DNA from 2 places in the Bacillus sp. EB106-07-01-XG149 genome. Region 2 is predicted to be linked to the other one. Evidence: riboswitches for the same ligand, from Rfam matches in the RefSeq annotation. Region 2 holds a riboswitch; the other holds the start of a gene.

Region 1 (8,380 bases), on a different contig from region 2:
AATGACATCAGGTCTTGTTTCTACTAAATATTCATTACACCCTTCGTACTCTTCTCCTCCGAAATCTTCCGCAGTTAAGTCCTCTTGCTGGATCATTGTTCCCATTGCACCATCTAATATTAAGATGTTATTTTGTAATTTTTCTTCTATACATTTCATCAGTTAATACCTTCTTTCACTTCTTGCTTTTCTCTCACATATTTAACAAGATGTTCTGTAATTTCATATTTTAGAAATGGTGTAATAAGATAAATGCCGTTAAAATATTTCATCGCCACATCGATCAATTCTTGTGAAATGCGAATCCCTTCCTCAATTGCTGCCTCTTTCGTTTCATGTCCATCCATTCTCTCCCTTATTTCTTCAGGTAGAGTAATACCCGGCACCTCAAAATGAAGGAAATCTGCATTCCTTTTACTTATTAATGGCATAATCCCAATAAAAATAGGTTGTTCCAAATGCTTTGTCGCTTCATACACTTCTTCAATTAACGCGATATCATAAATTGGCTGAGTTAAGAAATATTCCGCTCCAGCATCTATTTTCCGTTCCATCCGCTTAACCGCTGCTTTTAAATGTCTTACATGCGGATTAAACGCACCTCCCACTGAAAACCTTGTTGCTGGACCTATTGATTTCCCTAAAATCGAGCGTCCGTCGTTCATTTCTTTAATCATTTTAATGAGCTCAATAGAGGACAAATCATATACAGAAGTGGCACCTGGAAAATCACCAACGCGTGCTGGATCACCAGTTAAAGCTAACACTTCTTCCATACCTAACGCCGATAAGCCTAATAAATGAGACTGTAGTCCAATGACGTTATGATCTCTACACGTTAAATGCGTCAATACCGGAATATCGTGCTTCGTTAATAATGCCCCCATTGCCATATTCGAGATGCGAGGCGATGCTAATGAATTATCTGCTAGAGTAATAGCATCTGCACCAGCTCTTTTCAATGCTCTTGCTCCTTCAAAAAATCGCTGCGTATCTAATGTTTTCGGTGGATCTAATTCCACTACTACTGTCGTTTGTTTTTTTGCTTTCTCTGCTAATGTGACATGAGCTTTTGAACGTTTCTCGTGTGTATGAACTACTTTCGGTCTTTGAATCGTATCCTTTTCTATTACAGGTGTAACATTTGCAATTGCACGTTTCATACTTTCAATATGTTCTGGAGTCGTGCCACAACAACCACCTAATAACCGAATACCTTGCTCAATAAATTTCGGTGTCATCGCTTCGAAATAAGCTGGACTTCCCTCATATACGTAACGTCCCTCCACATAATTTGGGAGACCTGCATTCGGATATGCTGACAAGTACCCATTTTGCGGAATCGATATCATTTTAAAAGCTTCCGTCATGTGAAGTGGCCCTAGTTGACAGTTCAATCCAACAACATTTGCACCGTAATCTAAAAGCTGTTTTAATATTTCATTTACATCATTTCCATTTTGAGTTGTACCTGCCTCATGCAATGCTAATTGAGCTACAATTGGAATATTCGTTTGTTTTCGTAACACCTGAACAGCATGAAGTAATTCAAACTCATCATAGAAAGTCTCTAATAGCAGTCCATCAACCTGTTCTTCTAGTAATGCACTTGCCTGCTCAAGTAGCATAAATTCTCGCTCCATATCAGTTGTTGTAACAGCTCCGATATGTTTCATGCCACCAATTGTTCCTAAAATTGCATTTCTCTCTGTCACAGATGCTTTCGCCAATTTTACTGCCGCTCTATTAATTTCAGTAACTTGATTTTCTAAACCATACATACGTAATTTCGCTTCATTTGCTCCGTACGTATTTGTTTGAATTACATCAGCCCCAGCAGCTACATATTGCTTATGAATCGATATAATTAAATCCGGATCAGATATATTTAATTCTTCAAAACTACTTTGCAAGCCATGTGAATGTAATAACGTTCCAACCGCGCCATCACCTATTACAATTCCTTTTGATAATAAATCTAGTAATTTCACAAATCTCCCTCATTTCCATCAATATAAAAACCCCCTCTTCACTTTGAAGAGGGGGACATAATCAATCCTCCTCTTATCATGCAAAACATTCGTTTTGCAGGTATTAGCACCGTTTCAAACATTTTGTTTGAAGGTTGCCGGGTTTCACAGGGCCTTTCCCTCCACCGCTCTCAATAAGAGTTTGTCTTTATTATTTTATTTATGTAGCTAAAAGGAAATACGTTCCCCTTTTAACAATGTTTGTTAATTTTTTAATAAATTTAGCATGCACAAATGCAAAAGTCAATGACACTTGCGGAAAAATAAAAATTATTTAAAATAAAGTTGCAATTCAATTATCTTTTGTTGTAAAGTTAAAAACATAATAAAATTTCATACGAACATTCTTATCTAGAGAGGTAGAGGGACTGGCCCTATGACGCCTCAGCAACCATTAACATTTGTTAATAAGGTGCTAATTCCAGCAAATTGTGAAAGATTTGACAGATGAGAAGAAGACTCTATTCAAACCGAAAGCCTTCTTCTTTAGAAGGCTTTTTTTATTTTACCCCGCATTAACGGGCAGTAAGATTCCCAACTCAAAATTCAGCTAGAACAAAGAAGTTAGGTGGGAATCGACTGCCCGTAAAAGCCCGATTGGTGAGGACTGATAATCAGTGGGGAATGCCCCCCTCACTGATTAAAGTTTCACTTTACATTCACTTAATTGTTAATTTAAAAAGGAGGAATTTTCACATGTCAACTATTGAAACAAAACTAGCACAAATCGGAAACCGGAGCGAAACTACAACAGGAACTGTTAACCCACCTGTTTATTTTTCAACTGCTTATCGTCACGAAGGAATTGGTAACTCTACTGGCTTTGACTATTCACGAACTGGCAATCCAACTCGTGGTCTTTTAGAGCAGGCAATCGCAGACTTAGAATATGGTGAACAAGGTTATGCCTGTAGTTCAGGGATGGCAGCTGTTCTCCTCGTCCTCTCCCTATTCCGTTCTGGAGACGAACTTATTGTATCCGAAGATTTATACGGGGGCACTTATCGATTATTTTCTGAGCATGAAAAAAAGTGGAACGTTCGATGTAGATACGTAAATACACAATCTATTAAACAAATTGAGCAAGCTATCACAACTGAAACGAAGGCTATTTTCATAGAAACTCCAACTAATCCGTTAATGCAAGTTACCGATATTGCCGCTGTCGCAACCGTAGCCAAAAGACACGGACTACTTCTTATTGTAGACAACACATTCTATACGCCTTATATACAGCAGCCATTAACAGAAGGTGCCGACATTGTACTTCATAGCGCAACGAAATATTTAGGGGGACATAACGATGTCCTAAGCGGACTTGTCGTTGCAAGAGGAAAGGAACTTTGTGAGGAAATCGCTCATTATCATAATGCCTCTGGTGCGGTCTTAAGTCCATTTGACTCATGGCTATTAATTCGTGGTATGAAAACGTTAGCGCTTCGCATGAGACAACATGAAGAAAATGCAAAAGCAGTTGTTGCTTATTTAAATGATGAAGACGGGGTGACAGATGTATTTTATCCTGGAAGAGGCGGCATGATCTCATTTCGTCTGAAAGATGAAACATGGATTAATCCATTCTTACAATCTTTATCCTTAATTACATTTGCTGAAAGTCTTGGTGGTGTTGAAAGTTTAATGACGTATCCAGCAACGCAAACACATGCTGATATTCCTGAAGAAATCAGAACAGCAAACGGTGTATGTAATCGTCTTCTGCGATTTTCCGTTGGCATTGAAAATAGTAACGATTTAATTCAAGACTTAAAGCAAGCCATTAAACTTGTAAAAGAAGGTATAAGAATATGAGTTATTCTATAGATACACTCTTACTGCACAACCAATATAAACATGACTCGCAAACAGGAGCTGTTAACGTTCCCATCTATAATACATCAACATTCCACCAGTTTGATGTAGATACGTTCGGAAAATATGACTATAGTCGCTCTGGTAATCCAACTCGTGAAGCTCTTGAAGATATCATTGCTTTATTAGAAGGAGGAACAAAGGGGTTTGCCTTCGCATCAGGAATTGCAGCGATTTCTACTGCATTCCTCCTTCTTTCACAAGGCGATCACGTACTCATTTCAGAGGACGTATACGGAGGCACTTATCGAATTATAACTGAAGTGCTCTCCCGTTACGGTGTGTCACATACATTTGTTGATATGACCAATTTAGAAGAAATAAAGCAAAAAATTAAGCCAAATACAAAACTCTTTTATGTGGAAACACCCTCTAATCCACTTTTAAAAGTGACAGATATTCGTGCTGTTTCTAAACTTGCAAAATCTATTGACGCCCTTACTTTTGTTGATAATACATTTTTGACACCACTATTCCAGAAACCACTTGATCTTGGCGCCGATGTCGTTCTTCATAGTGCCACAAAATTCATTGCCGGTCATAGTGATGTTACTGCCGGATTAGCTGTTGTAAAAGATGCCGAACTCGCTCAAAAACTTGGATTTTTACAAAATGCATTTGGCGCTATTTTAGGTCCTCAAGATTGTTCTCTCGTACTTCGCGGTCTAAAAACATTGCATGTACGTCTTGAGCATTCAGCTGCAAACGCCAATAAAATTGCACATTATTTACAAGAGCACGCTAAAGTTAAAAATGTCTATTATCCTGGCTTACAAACACATCTTGGATTTGATATTCAACAATCTCAAGCTACATCAGCTGGAGCTGTCCTATCTTTCACTTTACAATCAGAAGACGCACTCCGCCAATTTTTATCAAAAGTAAAATTACCTGTCTTTGCAGTTAGTTTAGGAGCTGTCGAATCGATTCTTTCCTACCCAGCTAAAATGTCACATGCAGCACTGTCGCAAGAAGCTCGTGATGAAAGAGGGATTTCTAATTCATTACTTCGGTTATCCGTCGGCCTTGAAAATGTTGACGATTTAATATCCGATTTTGAAAATGCCCTTTCTTATGTAGAAGAACCTGTAAATGCATAGAACGAACAGAAGATATGAAATTAAGTTTTCATATCTTCTTTTTTATGCCGTTACGTATATTTTTTACTTTTCGTATAGTTCATAAAAAAACGAAAGAGCACCATCTATTTCTAAATAATGAATTAATTGATATATTAAGAAGTAAAAAAGGGGCAAAAATAATGGATACTTGTGCAGATGTTTTAATCGTTATCGATTTACAAAATGGAGTATGTTATAGCGAAGAGCATTTATTCGATTTACAAAATTTACTTACAAAAGTAAATAAAAGAATTTCTTCATACAGAAAATCAAATAAACCAATCATTTTTATTCAACATTGTGATGATGATTTAGTACCCGAAAAAGAACTTTGGGCTATTCATGCTGATCTAGATGTTCAGGAACAAGATTTTTTTGTAAGAAAAACACATGCCAATTCATTTTATAAAACAAACTTGAAAGAGATTTTAGAACAATTATCTGTACACCGTATTGAATTTTGTGGTGCCCAAACAGAGTACTGTATGGATGCTACGATTAAATTTTCCCATGGACTAGAATACGAAAACTTCATGGTACAGAAAGCAACCTCTACGTTAAATAATCCGTTTATGTCCGCAAAAGAGACAATTGATTTTTATGAGAACATATGGAACCGCAGATTTTTAAAGCTGATAAAAGATGAACTCTAGAATACATAACTACTTTCTTGGTAATTCTAAAATTTATCAGCTATACTCAAATATTTTGTTATCACCATAAAGAAGCTAACTACATTCAGCTTCTTTTCTTTTAACCTGTTTTATATTCTATATATAGCATTATAATTCCTTTTTCTTATTATTTTAAAAATTTTGTATATTCATTTGAAAGAATAAGAAAATCATGATAAAATTGTGTTACAAATATATCTATATCTTTCAATTTTTAAAACGCATCGAAATTTTCACCCAAAAGTGTCATTTTACAAAACCATGCAAATTTATCTACTTTATTTACATCAGGGTCTCTTTTCTTACAATTTCTTTACTTTAGGAATTTTTTTCTGCAACAACTGTTTTCTTTTCTTTAATTTTTTGGTATGTATAGTATGGTATAACAGCTCACACGGAGGTGGAAAAGAACATGTTAGAAACCTTTCAAAAAGAAATAGAACTATATGAAAGCAATGCAGAATTATTGAAAGTACTTGCTCATCCTGTTCGCTTATGTATTGTAAAAGGATTAATTGAACGTGGTCCAAGCAACGTTTCTACAATGTACACTGGCTTAAACATGCCACAATCTACAATTTCACAGCATTTAGCAAAATTAAAAAGTGCTAAAATCGTTTCAAGTGAAAGAAAAGGATTGGAAATTTATTACAAAGTAGAAAACGAGACAATTATTCAACTCGTTCGCGTATTATTAGGTTAAGAGCTCATAAACAGAGAAAAAGGGCGTATTTTATATTTTTTATCTCATATCTTTAATATAAATATATATCATGAGAGAAAATATATGATGCTACATAATTAAAAAGTCGTATTAAAAAACAAGACACAGAAATATGCTGTGTCTTGTTTTTTTATATTTTCAAATGCTGATCCAAGTGTAACTGTTGCATATGTTTCGTATGTATCACAACATCAAATGCACTCCCTAATCCTCCGCTCAAAATCATAGAACGAACTGCACGATTTTGTTTTTGAGTTTCAGAAAAAGGATTTCGATCTTGGTGACCCGTAAGCTGATCTAATATTCCTGCTGCTAACAAAAACTCCGATTGCTTCTTATGCCATACTATATTCATGCCTTGCAGGCTAAACATCTCTTTCAGTTCGTCCCAATGAATATGAGTAGTAAGATCCATTTCACCTGGATGCTCTAAAGGATTACCGATTAACTTATGCTCGTAATATCCTCTTAAACTTCCTTCTTGATGTGCAGGATGCATCCATTCTTCTTTTGTGTATCCATAATCAACGGTAATACATACACCTCGTTGAAACCATTTCGCAATTTCTACTATATATTCTTCCATCGCAAGTGGCACTTCAAAACGCTGACCTTCAGCAAGATGAATATTATATTTCAATAAGTATCGACCAATATTTTTCTGTAGCGGTCTACATACTTCTGCGAGTTTCCCCTCCTCTGTGTACGTAACACGTACTTCATACAATATTCCATTTCTCTTCTCAATTACTTCAACAGGAAATGCATCAAATAACTCATTCGAAAAAAGAATCCCTTCGAACGATTCTCCCATTTCACTATGCGACGTATAATACGACACATTAGAAAACGAACAAAGATTTTTCTGCTGTAAGTTTTTATGAAAAGGGCTCATTTCAATCATTGAATAGTTTAAATCAATAAAGGTTTCTGGAGATACTTGCTTCCACTCTTGTAAAACATCATAGGCAAACCTTCCTGTTCCCCCACCAATCTCACAAATATTCGGAGCAACTTCACCATTTTCAACAAGACGAATAAAAAACTTAGCAAATGTTTTTGCAAAAACAGAGGATACGTTGCTACTTGTAAAAAAATCCCCTTGTCTTCCAATTTTTTCACGTTCCTTCATATAATAGCCATGTCCCTCTGTGTACAATACGAGGTTCATATACGTACTATATGAAATTGAATAATCCTTCTCTTTCTCCATCCATTCTTTTAAAATGAGCTCCATCTCCATACTAGCTCCTTACTGTAAAAATGGATTATTTTCTTTTTCAAAACCAATGCTTGTTTCTGGACCATGTCCACATAGCACCGCTGTATCATCTGGTAATACAAATAATTTTTCTTCAATACTTCCAATCAATTCAGCAAAACTTCCACCGGGTAAATCTGTTCTTCCGATGCTCATTTGGAACAATACATCACCAGAAAATACAGCATTCGCCTCTTTACAATAATAAGAAATACTGCCTGGAGAATGTCCTGGCGTCTCAAAAATCTCAAAATTAAATGAACCAATTGCTAATGCACCTTCTGCATCAATAATATGATCTGCTTGTTTTGCTGTAATACTGCGATTCATCATAAAAATTTGAGAGCCATTTACAGTTGCATCGCCTAACCAATCTGCTTCTTCTTTATGTACGTACACAGGAATATGAAAAGCGTCTCTTACCGCGTCAACAGCACCAATATGATCAAAGTGAGCATGTGTTAATAAAACAGCAAGTGGCTTTAATTGTTCTTCTTGTAAATATGTAACGAGCTTCTCGCCTTCGTGACCAGGATCAAAGATAATACACTCATTTTGATCATTCGTTAAAATATAAGCATTCGTTTGTAATGGGCCTAACGGCATTTGTATCCATTTCATATGAAAATCTCCTCCAATTATTAAACTTACTTTCAATGATACAACATTTTTTTCTCTTAGGAAAAGAAAGGATGCTATCT
Region 2 (8,380 bases):
GCGATAGTAAGTGCTTTATTTAATGTCATTATGAAATCCCCCTCAAGTGATATAATGAAAACTATGTTTTCACCATTATATCAATGTTACGAATAAGTACAAAGTGAAAAGTAGATGATTTACTTTAGGGGCGATTTAAAATCTTGTATGTAGGAGACGAATTATGTTTCAAGAGAATCGTACAAATGAATTAGTTATATTAAAAGAGATTGCAGAGACGTTGAACACCTCAAATGATACATATCATGTGCTGCAAGCTGTGTTGGAAAAACTGTTGAATGTAACAGGTTTAACAACAGGATGGATATTTCTGGCAGATGAAAATGGTAGATATACAAAATTAATTGATTATCAATTACCAGAGGGATTAAGATTTGAAAATAAACGACCGATGTGTGAGGGGAATTGTTGGTGTTTACACCGATTTGTGGAAGGGAAACTAGAGAAAGCCGTTAATATTATTGAATGTAAGAGAATTAATAATGCGATTGAATATAACTGGGGAGATACAGAAGGGATTGTGCATCATGCGACAGTGCCGCTAAAAGCGGGGGGAGATGAATTTGGCGTATTAAATGTGGCTAGTCCAGGTAAAACACATTTTTCTGAAGAAGAGTTAGTGCTATTACAATCAGTTGCTTTCCAAATTGGAACAGCATTAAAACGTACAAAATTGTATGAAAATGAAAAGAGAAGGGCTCATTATTATGTAAAGTTAGACCGCTTTATTCAAGCTTTAAGGACGATTCATAAATTTAATGCATTGCCTGAGGAGATTGTAAAGCAAATAGGGAAGTTATTTTTATGGGAGCAAGTTGTATTCTTTATTAGAGAAGAAAATGAACTTGCTGTAAGGGCCTCATATAAGATAGATGAGCTACAAGAGGATTTGAAGTCAGCGGCACAGGAAGCTCTGAAAAAAGAAGAGCCTGTTTTGTTAAAGAGTCAGGTTGGGAATATCGTACATCCTAATCGTGCAGTTATTGCCATTCCCATACATATTCAAGATCATATATTTGGCGTACTAAGTGTAAGTTCGAATAATGGAGAATTTGATATAAATACGATAGATGTAGTACAGGCGTTAGCCAATCATATATCGTTAATGATAGAGAACTTAAGGTTAAATGAAAAGCGCCGAGAACTTGTACGAATGGAAGAACGTAATCGTTTAGCTAGAGATTTGCATGATTCTGTTTCACAAAAGTTGTTTTCATTAACTTTTATGACGAAAGGTGCCGAAGCCGTCTTAAAGGGGAAAAACGAAAAGGTAGATCAGTCTTTGCATGAGATACGTGAGTTATCGCAAGGTGCTTTAAAAGAAATGAGGACGTTAATTTGGCAACTACGTCCAGCGGGATTAGAGAAAGGACTATTACCAGCTTTAAAACAATATGGTGAAAGTTTGGGATTGAAAATTCGGGAACAAGTTACAGGTGTTCGTGATTTGCCGCGCGTAGTAGAGGAAGCGCTATGGCGAATTGGACAAGAAGCTTTAAATAACGTAAGTAAACATGCGAATGTCAGGGAAGCGGCGATTTATTTCAAAGTGACGGAGAAGAATGTATCATTAGAAATAGTCGATCAAGGAAACGGCTTTGTAGAAAAGGATGTAAAAGAGAAGAAATCACTCGGTATGACTACGATGCGCGAAAGAGTAGAATTAGTCGGTGGAACAATTAAAATTGTAAGTGATAAGAAAAGAACAAGTGTAAAAGTAAACGTACCATTATGATGTGAAAATGAGGGAAGTTTGTGAAAATAAAAGTATTGTTAGTTGATGATCATACAGTCGTTTTAAAAGGATTAGCATTTTTCTTAAGTACACAGGAAGATTTAGCGTTAGTTGGAGAAGCAAATAATGGGAAAGAAGCGTTAGTGAAAGTAGGGGAGACGAATCCTGATGTTGTATTAATGGATTTATATATGCCCGAAATGGATGGTGTCGAGGCGACGGCGTGCATCAAAAAAGAATATCCAAATGTGAAAGTAATTGTATTAACTAGCTTCTCTGATCAGGCGCATGTTTTACCAGCGTTAAGGGCGGGGGCAAGTGGGTATATTTTAAAAGATGTAGAACCGGATCAGCTTGTTGAAGCTATTCGAAGCGCATATAAAGGTAATATTCAATTACATCCGGATATAGCAAATACTCTTCTCTCTCAAACATTACCTGTGGAAGAAAAGGAAGAAGAACCTTCTATTCAAGTGGATGTGCTAACGGCGAGAGAAAATGAAGTGTTGCAGCTATTAGCGAAAGGGATGAGTAATAAAGAGATCGCTTCTGTTTTAGTTATTACAGAAAAAACGGTAAAAGCTCATGTAAGTAGTATTTTGAGTAAGTTGAATTTATCTGATCGCACGCAAGCAGCATTATATGCAGTGAAAAATGGAATTGTATAAGACAAAAGTCGTAAGACCTAGTTCGCCTTTAGAAGGTGGACTTTTTTTATAGAAAAATACGTCTATGTGAGGACGAAATTGTCTTGATATAAAGATAAAATATGTTTGTAAGCAACAAAACAACAATTACAAGGGATACCTTTTTTGAAAGCATATAACAACAGAAGAGTGAGTACTAGGAGGAAAAACAATGGCAACAGTTTTATTTGTAAAAGCAAACAACCGCCCAGCGGAACAAGCAGTTAGTGTGAAATTATACGAGGCATTTTTAGCAAACTATAAAGAAGCACATCCAAATGATACAGTAGTAGAACTTGATTTATATAAAGAAGAATTACCATATGTAGGCGTAGATATGATTAATGGTACATTCAAAGCAAGTAAAGGATTTGATTTAACTGAAGAGGAAGCAAAAGCAGTAGCAGTTGCTGATAAGTATTTAAATCAATTTTTAGAAGCTGATAAAGTCGTTTTCGGTTTCCCATTATGGAACTTAACGATTCCAGCAGTGCTACACACATATATTGATTATTTAAACCGAGCTGGCAAAACGTTTAAATATACGCCAGAAGGTCCAGTTGGTCTAATTGGAGATAAGAAGATTGCATTATTAAACGCGCGCGGCGGCGTATATTCTGAAGGTCCAGCAGCTGAAGTAGAAATGGCTGTTAAATATGTAGCAAGCATGATGGGCTTCTTCGGTGCAACAAATATGGAAACAGTAGTTATTGAAGGACATAACCAATTCCCAGATAAAGCAGAAGAGATCATTACAGCTGGTCTTGAAGAAGCAGCTAAAGTAGCAAGCAAATTTTAATTAAAAATAGAATCGTCACTCAAAAAAAGTAGCATTAACATATAAACGTTAATGCTACTTTTTTATATTTTAAGTTCATCAGCCAGTTTTTCTAAGTGAATTCGATCTTGTATGTAATAGGTTCTTCCGTCTTTTGTTAAGTAATTTTGCTGGCAAAACTGGTTTAATACATATAAAAGATGACGGTAGCTGACATTTAAGTATTCCGAAGCCTCGGTATGTTTTTCTGTATAACTGTTATTTTGTTCTGTTAATAGAATAAACGCCGCTAATCGATTTTCGAACGGATAGCTATTGTTTTTGGCGTAACTTTCTGTTCGGCTAATTGTTTTTTCGCCGATAAATTTGCATAGTTTCTGTAGAAATATAGCATCTTGCAACAAAAGATGCTGACAATCTTTAAGAGGAAGCGCTAAGCACATACATTCTTCAATCACTTCCACTGTTTTCGTAACGGATTCTACACCAATTAATCCTAATTCTCCAATGAACGAAGGTGCTTGAATAAAGTTAATTAAGGAGACCTTCCCGTTTTTGTGACTCATATATATTTTCGCTTTCCCGGAAATTAAGTAATAAAGATAAGGAACATCAACGCCTTCATTACATATCCTTTCTTTCTTTTGAAAGGAATGTAGTTCAGCGTAAGGTAAGACATCAAAAGAAAAAAAAGTATGGAAGTTGTAAGTTTGCATGTAATGAGAGATTTCGTCGCTATTTTTGCTGACTTTCATATTTTCACCTCATGTTTAGTATGAGATATCTCCTATTATTTTTACAAGAAGGAATGATACGATTTACGTAAATTTATTTTTGTAGAAAAGAGTGTGTGAAGGGCTTATGAAAAAATATAAAACATTGCTATTTGATGTAGATGATACATTGTTAGATTTTCAAAAGGCGGAGAAAGTGGCGTTACGTATGCTTTTTGAAGAGAAAGGGATTCCTCTAACTAGCGAGGTTGAAGTGCAGTATAAAAAAATTAATAAAAGTCTTTGGGATGCTTTTGAAGAAGGTGAAATCAACCGTGATGAAGTCGTAAATACACGGTTTTCGATTTTGTTTAAAGAATACGGGGAAGAGGTAGATGGGATATTATTCGAAAATAATTATCGTAGCTACTTAGAAGAAGGAGACCAACTTATGCAAGGTGCGTTTGAATTTATAAATCAAATTCAAAGTGAGTACAATTTATATATAGTGACAAACGGTGTTTCTAAGACGCAAGATAAACGTTTACGTAATGCAGGATTACATGCCTTGTTTAAAGATATTTTCGTTTCTGAAGATACAGGATTCCAAAAGCCGATGAAAGAGTATTTTGATTATGTTTTTGAACAAATTCCTAATTTTTCTCCTAAAGAAGGGCTCATTATTGGGGATTCGTTAAGTGCTGATATGAAAGGTGGATATGTAGCGGGAATTGATACTTGTTGGTTTAATCCAGAAAAGAAATCAAATAATAGCGAGATTGTGCCAACATATGAAGTACAAAATTTTGAAGAGTTATACGCGTTATTGAAGCAACGTGTGTAATAAAAATAGGCAGTGGAACTTTTGTCCCTACTGCCTATTTTTATTCGTTTGTAACTTCGTTGTTTTTAGGAAGTGGAAATGCATTACCAATCGCTGCCGCTCCAAGCATTGGTAATAGTAAATTGAGCGGGAAAAACATGAGTAATAGTAATGTTATAGCAATTGGTTTTCTTAATGCATAGCTTGAAATTGCTGTCGTGACGATGGCTACCGAAGCGATTGGATCTATCGGGATAATGGAAGCTATAGCATATCCGATACTAGATCCAGCAAATATAATTGGGAAAATATGTCCACCGCGCCAACCTGTATTTAAACAAACGGCAGTAATACATAATTTTAAAACACCTGAAAGAAGTAGTACCCAGAAGGATAAGTGACTCCATTCAACGACTAAATCTTTTAATTGGTGTTCTCCTGAGAATAACGTGTACGGGAGAAAAGTTCCTGTAATTCCTAATAAAATACCACCGATAATTCCAAGTGATAGTTTGTATTCCCTGAAGGGATGGATTAATTTCTCTAATGTGAATTCAAATTTGAAATAAAAGAAACCAACTATAGCACCAATACTAGCAAGTGGTAGAAAGGCAATCCATTCATTAAGAGAAAGGGAACCTTCCCCAAAATTAACGATAAAGGATCCGCGATTATCGAATTTACTAAGTAATATATAAACGGAAAAGCCAGCGAAAGTGGTAGCTAAATATACAATTGCTTTTTTTCCTTTAGAAAATTCGTTAATTTGCTCACCCTCATTTTCATTTGGAGCTAAATAACCGAATAATGGCGCGTTAAAAATTACACTTAAAGTAGCGCCAATTCCAACCTCTGTTAGTTCATTCATTCCTTTTAAGGCAAATGTAAAGCGATCCCCTACCCATGTACAAAGTCCACCGATAATTCCAACAAGTGCTGCTTCGGGACCTAAGCTAGCTCCAAATATTAAAACGATAATCGCAGTTAAAGTAGCTTTATGTACAAAACGGTATTCAATTCTACCTGTTTTTTTATATTCACCCATCACTTCCGGCATAAGACGTGGATATGTGCCGAAGTATTTTTGGGTTAAACCAACGAGAATACCACCGATAGTTGTTACACAAATAGTGTAATACGGGGGAGAAGAGAAAATAGTAGGTAAGTATCCCCAAATAAAGTGAATGCCGATATTTATTGTAACTAAAAATAGCCAGACTGTAGCTCCTACTATAGAGCCTAAAAGAATGCCGTATAGGACGATTATATAGTGCATGTCCTTTGTGTTTGTCATGTGATACCTCCGTTATGTAAGTTTTAATGTCGAAAGGATTAAATATGCTACTGTGAAAGGAATATGTATAGTATCTTTTTGAGATGTTGGCTTATTCAATATATTGAGGTCTCGTGAGAATTTGAAATGTATACAGTTAAACTACTTACTTAATTTTATATAGTAATCGTGGGTTTTAAAAGGTCTTTTTCGAATGAATATGGAATATATTTCTTTTGTTATGCATGTCAAATTTTTTGTGTTTAATTTAGAACATTCAGAAAAACTGATTGACATTAGGAAATTATTGCTATAAAATCAACGGTAATTGCATAGTCTTATCAAGAAAAGGTGGAGGGACAGGCCCGATGAAACCTTGGCAACAGCCGTATAACGGAATTGTGCCAAATCCTGCAGGTAATAATCCTGAAAGATAAGAAAGAGCCTTTAGAGCGTGTTTTCAAACTGCTCCTTTCTTGTTTTCAGGAAAGGAGCAGTTTTTTTATTTTGTATAAAAGAAAGGAGAATGAGAGATGGGAGAATCATGGGGAAAAGGAACAATTTGTGTGCAAGGTGGCTATACACCAAAGAATGGTGAACCGCGTGTTTTGCCACTTTATCAAAGTACAACGTATAAATACGATACTTCAGATGATTTAGCAGCGCTATTTAATTTAGAGGCAGAAGGATATATATATACGCGTATTGGAAATCCTACTTTAGCTGCATTTGAGCAAAAGTTAGCGGATTTAGAGGGTGGTGTAGGAGCTGTTGCAACGGCTTCTGGGCAGGCTGCTATTATGCTTGCTGTTTTAAATATTTGTAGTAGCGGAGACCACTTGCTTTGTTCTTCCACAGTTTATGGCGGAACGTTTAATTTATTTGGAGTGAGTTTGCGTAAGCTTGGTATTGACGTTACGTTCTTTAATCCGAATTTAAGTGCTGATGAAATTGTGGCCCTTGCTAATGATAAGACGAAACTTGTTTATGCAGAATCGTTAGGAAATCCAGCGATGAACGTTTTAAATTTCAAAGAATTTTCAGATGCAGCGAAAGAGTTGGAAGTACCTTTTATTGTGGATAATACATTAGCAACTCCTTATTTATGCCAAGCATTTGAGCACGGAGCAAATATTATCGTTCATTCTACGACGAAATATATCGATGGTCATGCAAGTTCTTTAGGCGGCATTGTCATTGACGGAGGGAACTTCGATTGGACAAATGGGAAATATCCTGAACTTGTTGAACCGGATCCAAGTTATCACGGCGTAAGTTACGTTCAAAATTTTGGTGCAGCAGCTTATATTGTGAAGGCGCGTGTTCAATTATTAAGAGACTACGGAAACTGTATGAGCCCATTCAATGCGTATATTAGCAATATCGGCTTAGAAACGCTGCATTTAAGAATGGAGCGTCATAGTGAAAATGCTCTCGCAGTTGCTAAGTGGCTTGCTAACCATGAACGTATTGAATGGGTGAATTATCCGGGATTAGATAGCAATGAAAATTACTCGTTAGCACAAACGTATTTGAAAAAAGGTGCTAGTGGTGTTTTAACATTCGGCATTAAGGGCGGATTAGAAGCAGCGAAAGAATTTATCGCAAATGTAAAACTAGCAACTCTCGTAACGCATGTAGCGGATGCACGAACTTGCGTTATACATCCTGCTAGCACAACGCATAGACAATTAAGTGCTGAAGATCAGCGTCTAGCTGGCGTTACATCAGATTTAATTCGTTTATCGGTTGGTATAGAAGATGTTTCTGATATTATTGCAGATTTAGAAGCAGCGCTAGTCGGAGGCAAAGAACATGCCGATCATAATTGATAAAGATTTACCAGCTCGCAAAGTGTTGCAGAAGGAAAATATTTTTGTAATGACGAAGGAGCGAGCAGAAACACAAGATATCCGGGCATTGAAAATTGCTATCTTAAATTTAATGCCTACAAAGCAAGAAACAGAAGCGCAATTACTTCGTTTAATTGGCAACACACCGTTGCAATTAGATGTTCACTTACTTCATATGGAATCACATTTGTCTCGCAATGTAGCGCAGGACCATTTAACGAGTTTCTATAAAACATTTCGTGATATTGAGAATGAGAAATTTGATGGACTTATTATTACAGGAGCACCAGTTGAAACTCTTTCTTTTGAAGAGGTAGATTATTGGGAAGAGCTTAAACGTATTATGGAGTATTCAAAAAAGAATGTAACATCTACGCTTCATATTTGCTGGGGGGCACAGGCTGGCTTGTATCATCATTATGGTGTTCCAAAGTATCCTCTTAAGGAAAAAATGTTCGGTGTATTTGAACATGAAGTCTGTGAGCAACATGTGAAATTGTTACAAGGGTTTGATGAATT

The links. Region 2 has a riboswitch for S-adenosylmethionine ahead of AC3WTA_RS25205 (bifunctional O-acetylhomoserine aminocarboxypropyltransferase/cysteine synthase). Riboswitches for the same ligand answer to the same signal wherever they lie in the genome.
Region 1: another riboswitch for S-adenosylmethionine. It lies ahead of metI (cystathionine gamma-synthase/O-acetylhomoserine thiolyase); the one in region 2 lies ahead of AC3WTA_RS25205 (bifunctional O-acetylhomoserine aminocarboxypropyltransferase/cysteine synthase).

What each region holds. Positions count from the first base shown of each region.
Region 1 covers NZ_JBYTDP010000002.1:544,593-552,972, forward strand. The annotation lists gene metH (methionine synthase) at 1-159, opposite strand, end outside; gene AC3WTA_RS08940 (bifunctional homocysteine S-methyltransferase/methylenetetrahydrofolate reductase) at 159-1,991, opposite strand; SAM riboswitch class I at 2,062-2,171, opposite strand; SAM riboswitch class I at 2,375-2,484, shown strand; gene metI (cystathionine gamma-synthase/O-acetylhomoserine thiolyase) at 2,727-3,839, shown strand; gene metC (cystathionine beta-lyase) at 3,836-4,999, shown strand; gene AC3WTA_RS08955 (cysteine hydrolase family protein) at 5,161-5,673, shown strand; gene AC3WTA_RS08960 (ArsR/SmtB family transcription factor) at 6,107-6,397, shown strand; gene AC3WTA_RS08965 (class I SAM-dependent methyltransferase) at 6,549-7,661, opposite strand; gene AC3WTA_RS08970 (MBL fold metallo-hydrolase) at 7,671-8,300, opposite strand.
Region 2 covers NZ_JBYTDP010000009.1:45,672-54,051, reverse strand. The annotation lists gene pdxK (pyridoxine/pyridoxal/pyridoxamine kinase) at 1-29, opposite strand, end outside; gene AC3WTA_RS25235 (GAF domain-containing sensor histidine kinase) at 164-1,735, shown strand; gene AC3WTA_RS25230 (response regulator) at 1,756-2,403, shown strand; gene AC3WTA_RS25225 (FMN-dependent NADH-azoreductase) at 2,594-3,220, shown strand; gene AC3WTA_RS25220 (transcriptional regulator YeiL) at 3,283-3,954, opposite strand; gene AC3WTA_RS25215 (YjjG family noncanonical pyrimidine nucleotidase) at 4,061-4,756, shown strand; gene AC3WTA_RS25210 (chloride channel protein) at 4,797-6,029, opposite strand; SAM riboswitch class I at 6,344-6,448, shown strand; gene AC3WTA_RS25205 (bifunctional O-acetylhomoserine aminocarboxypropyltransferase/cysteine synthase) at 6,542-7,840, shown strand; gene metA (homoserine O-acetyltransferase MetA) at 7,824-8,380, shown strand, end outside.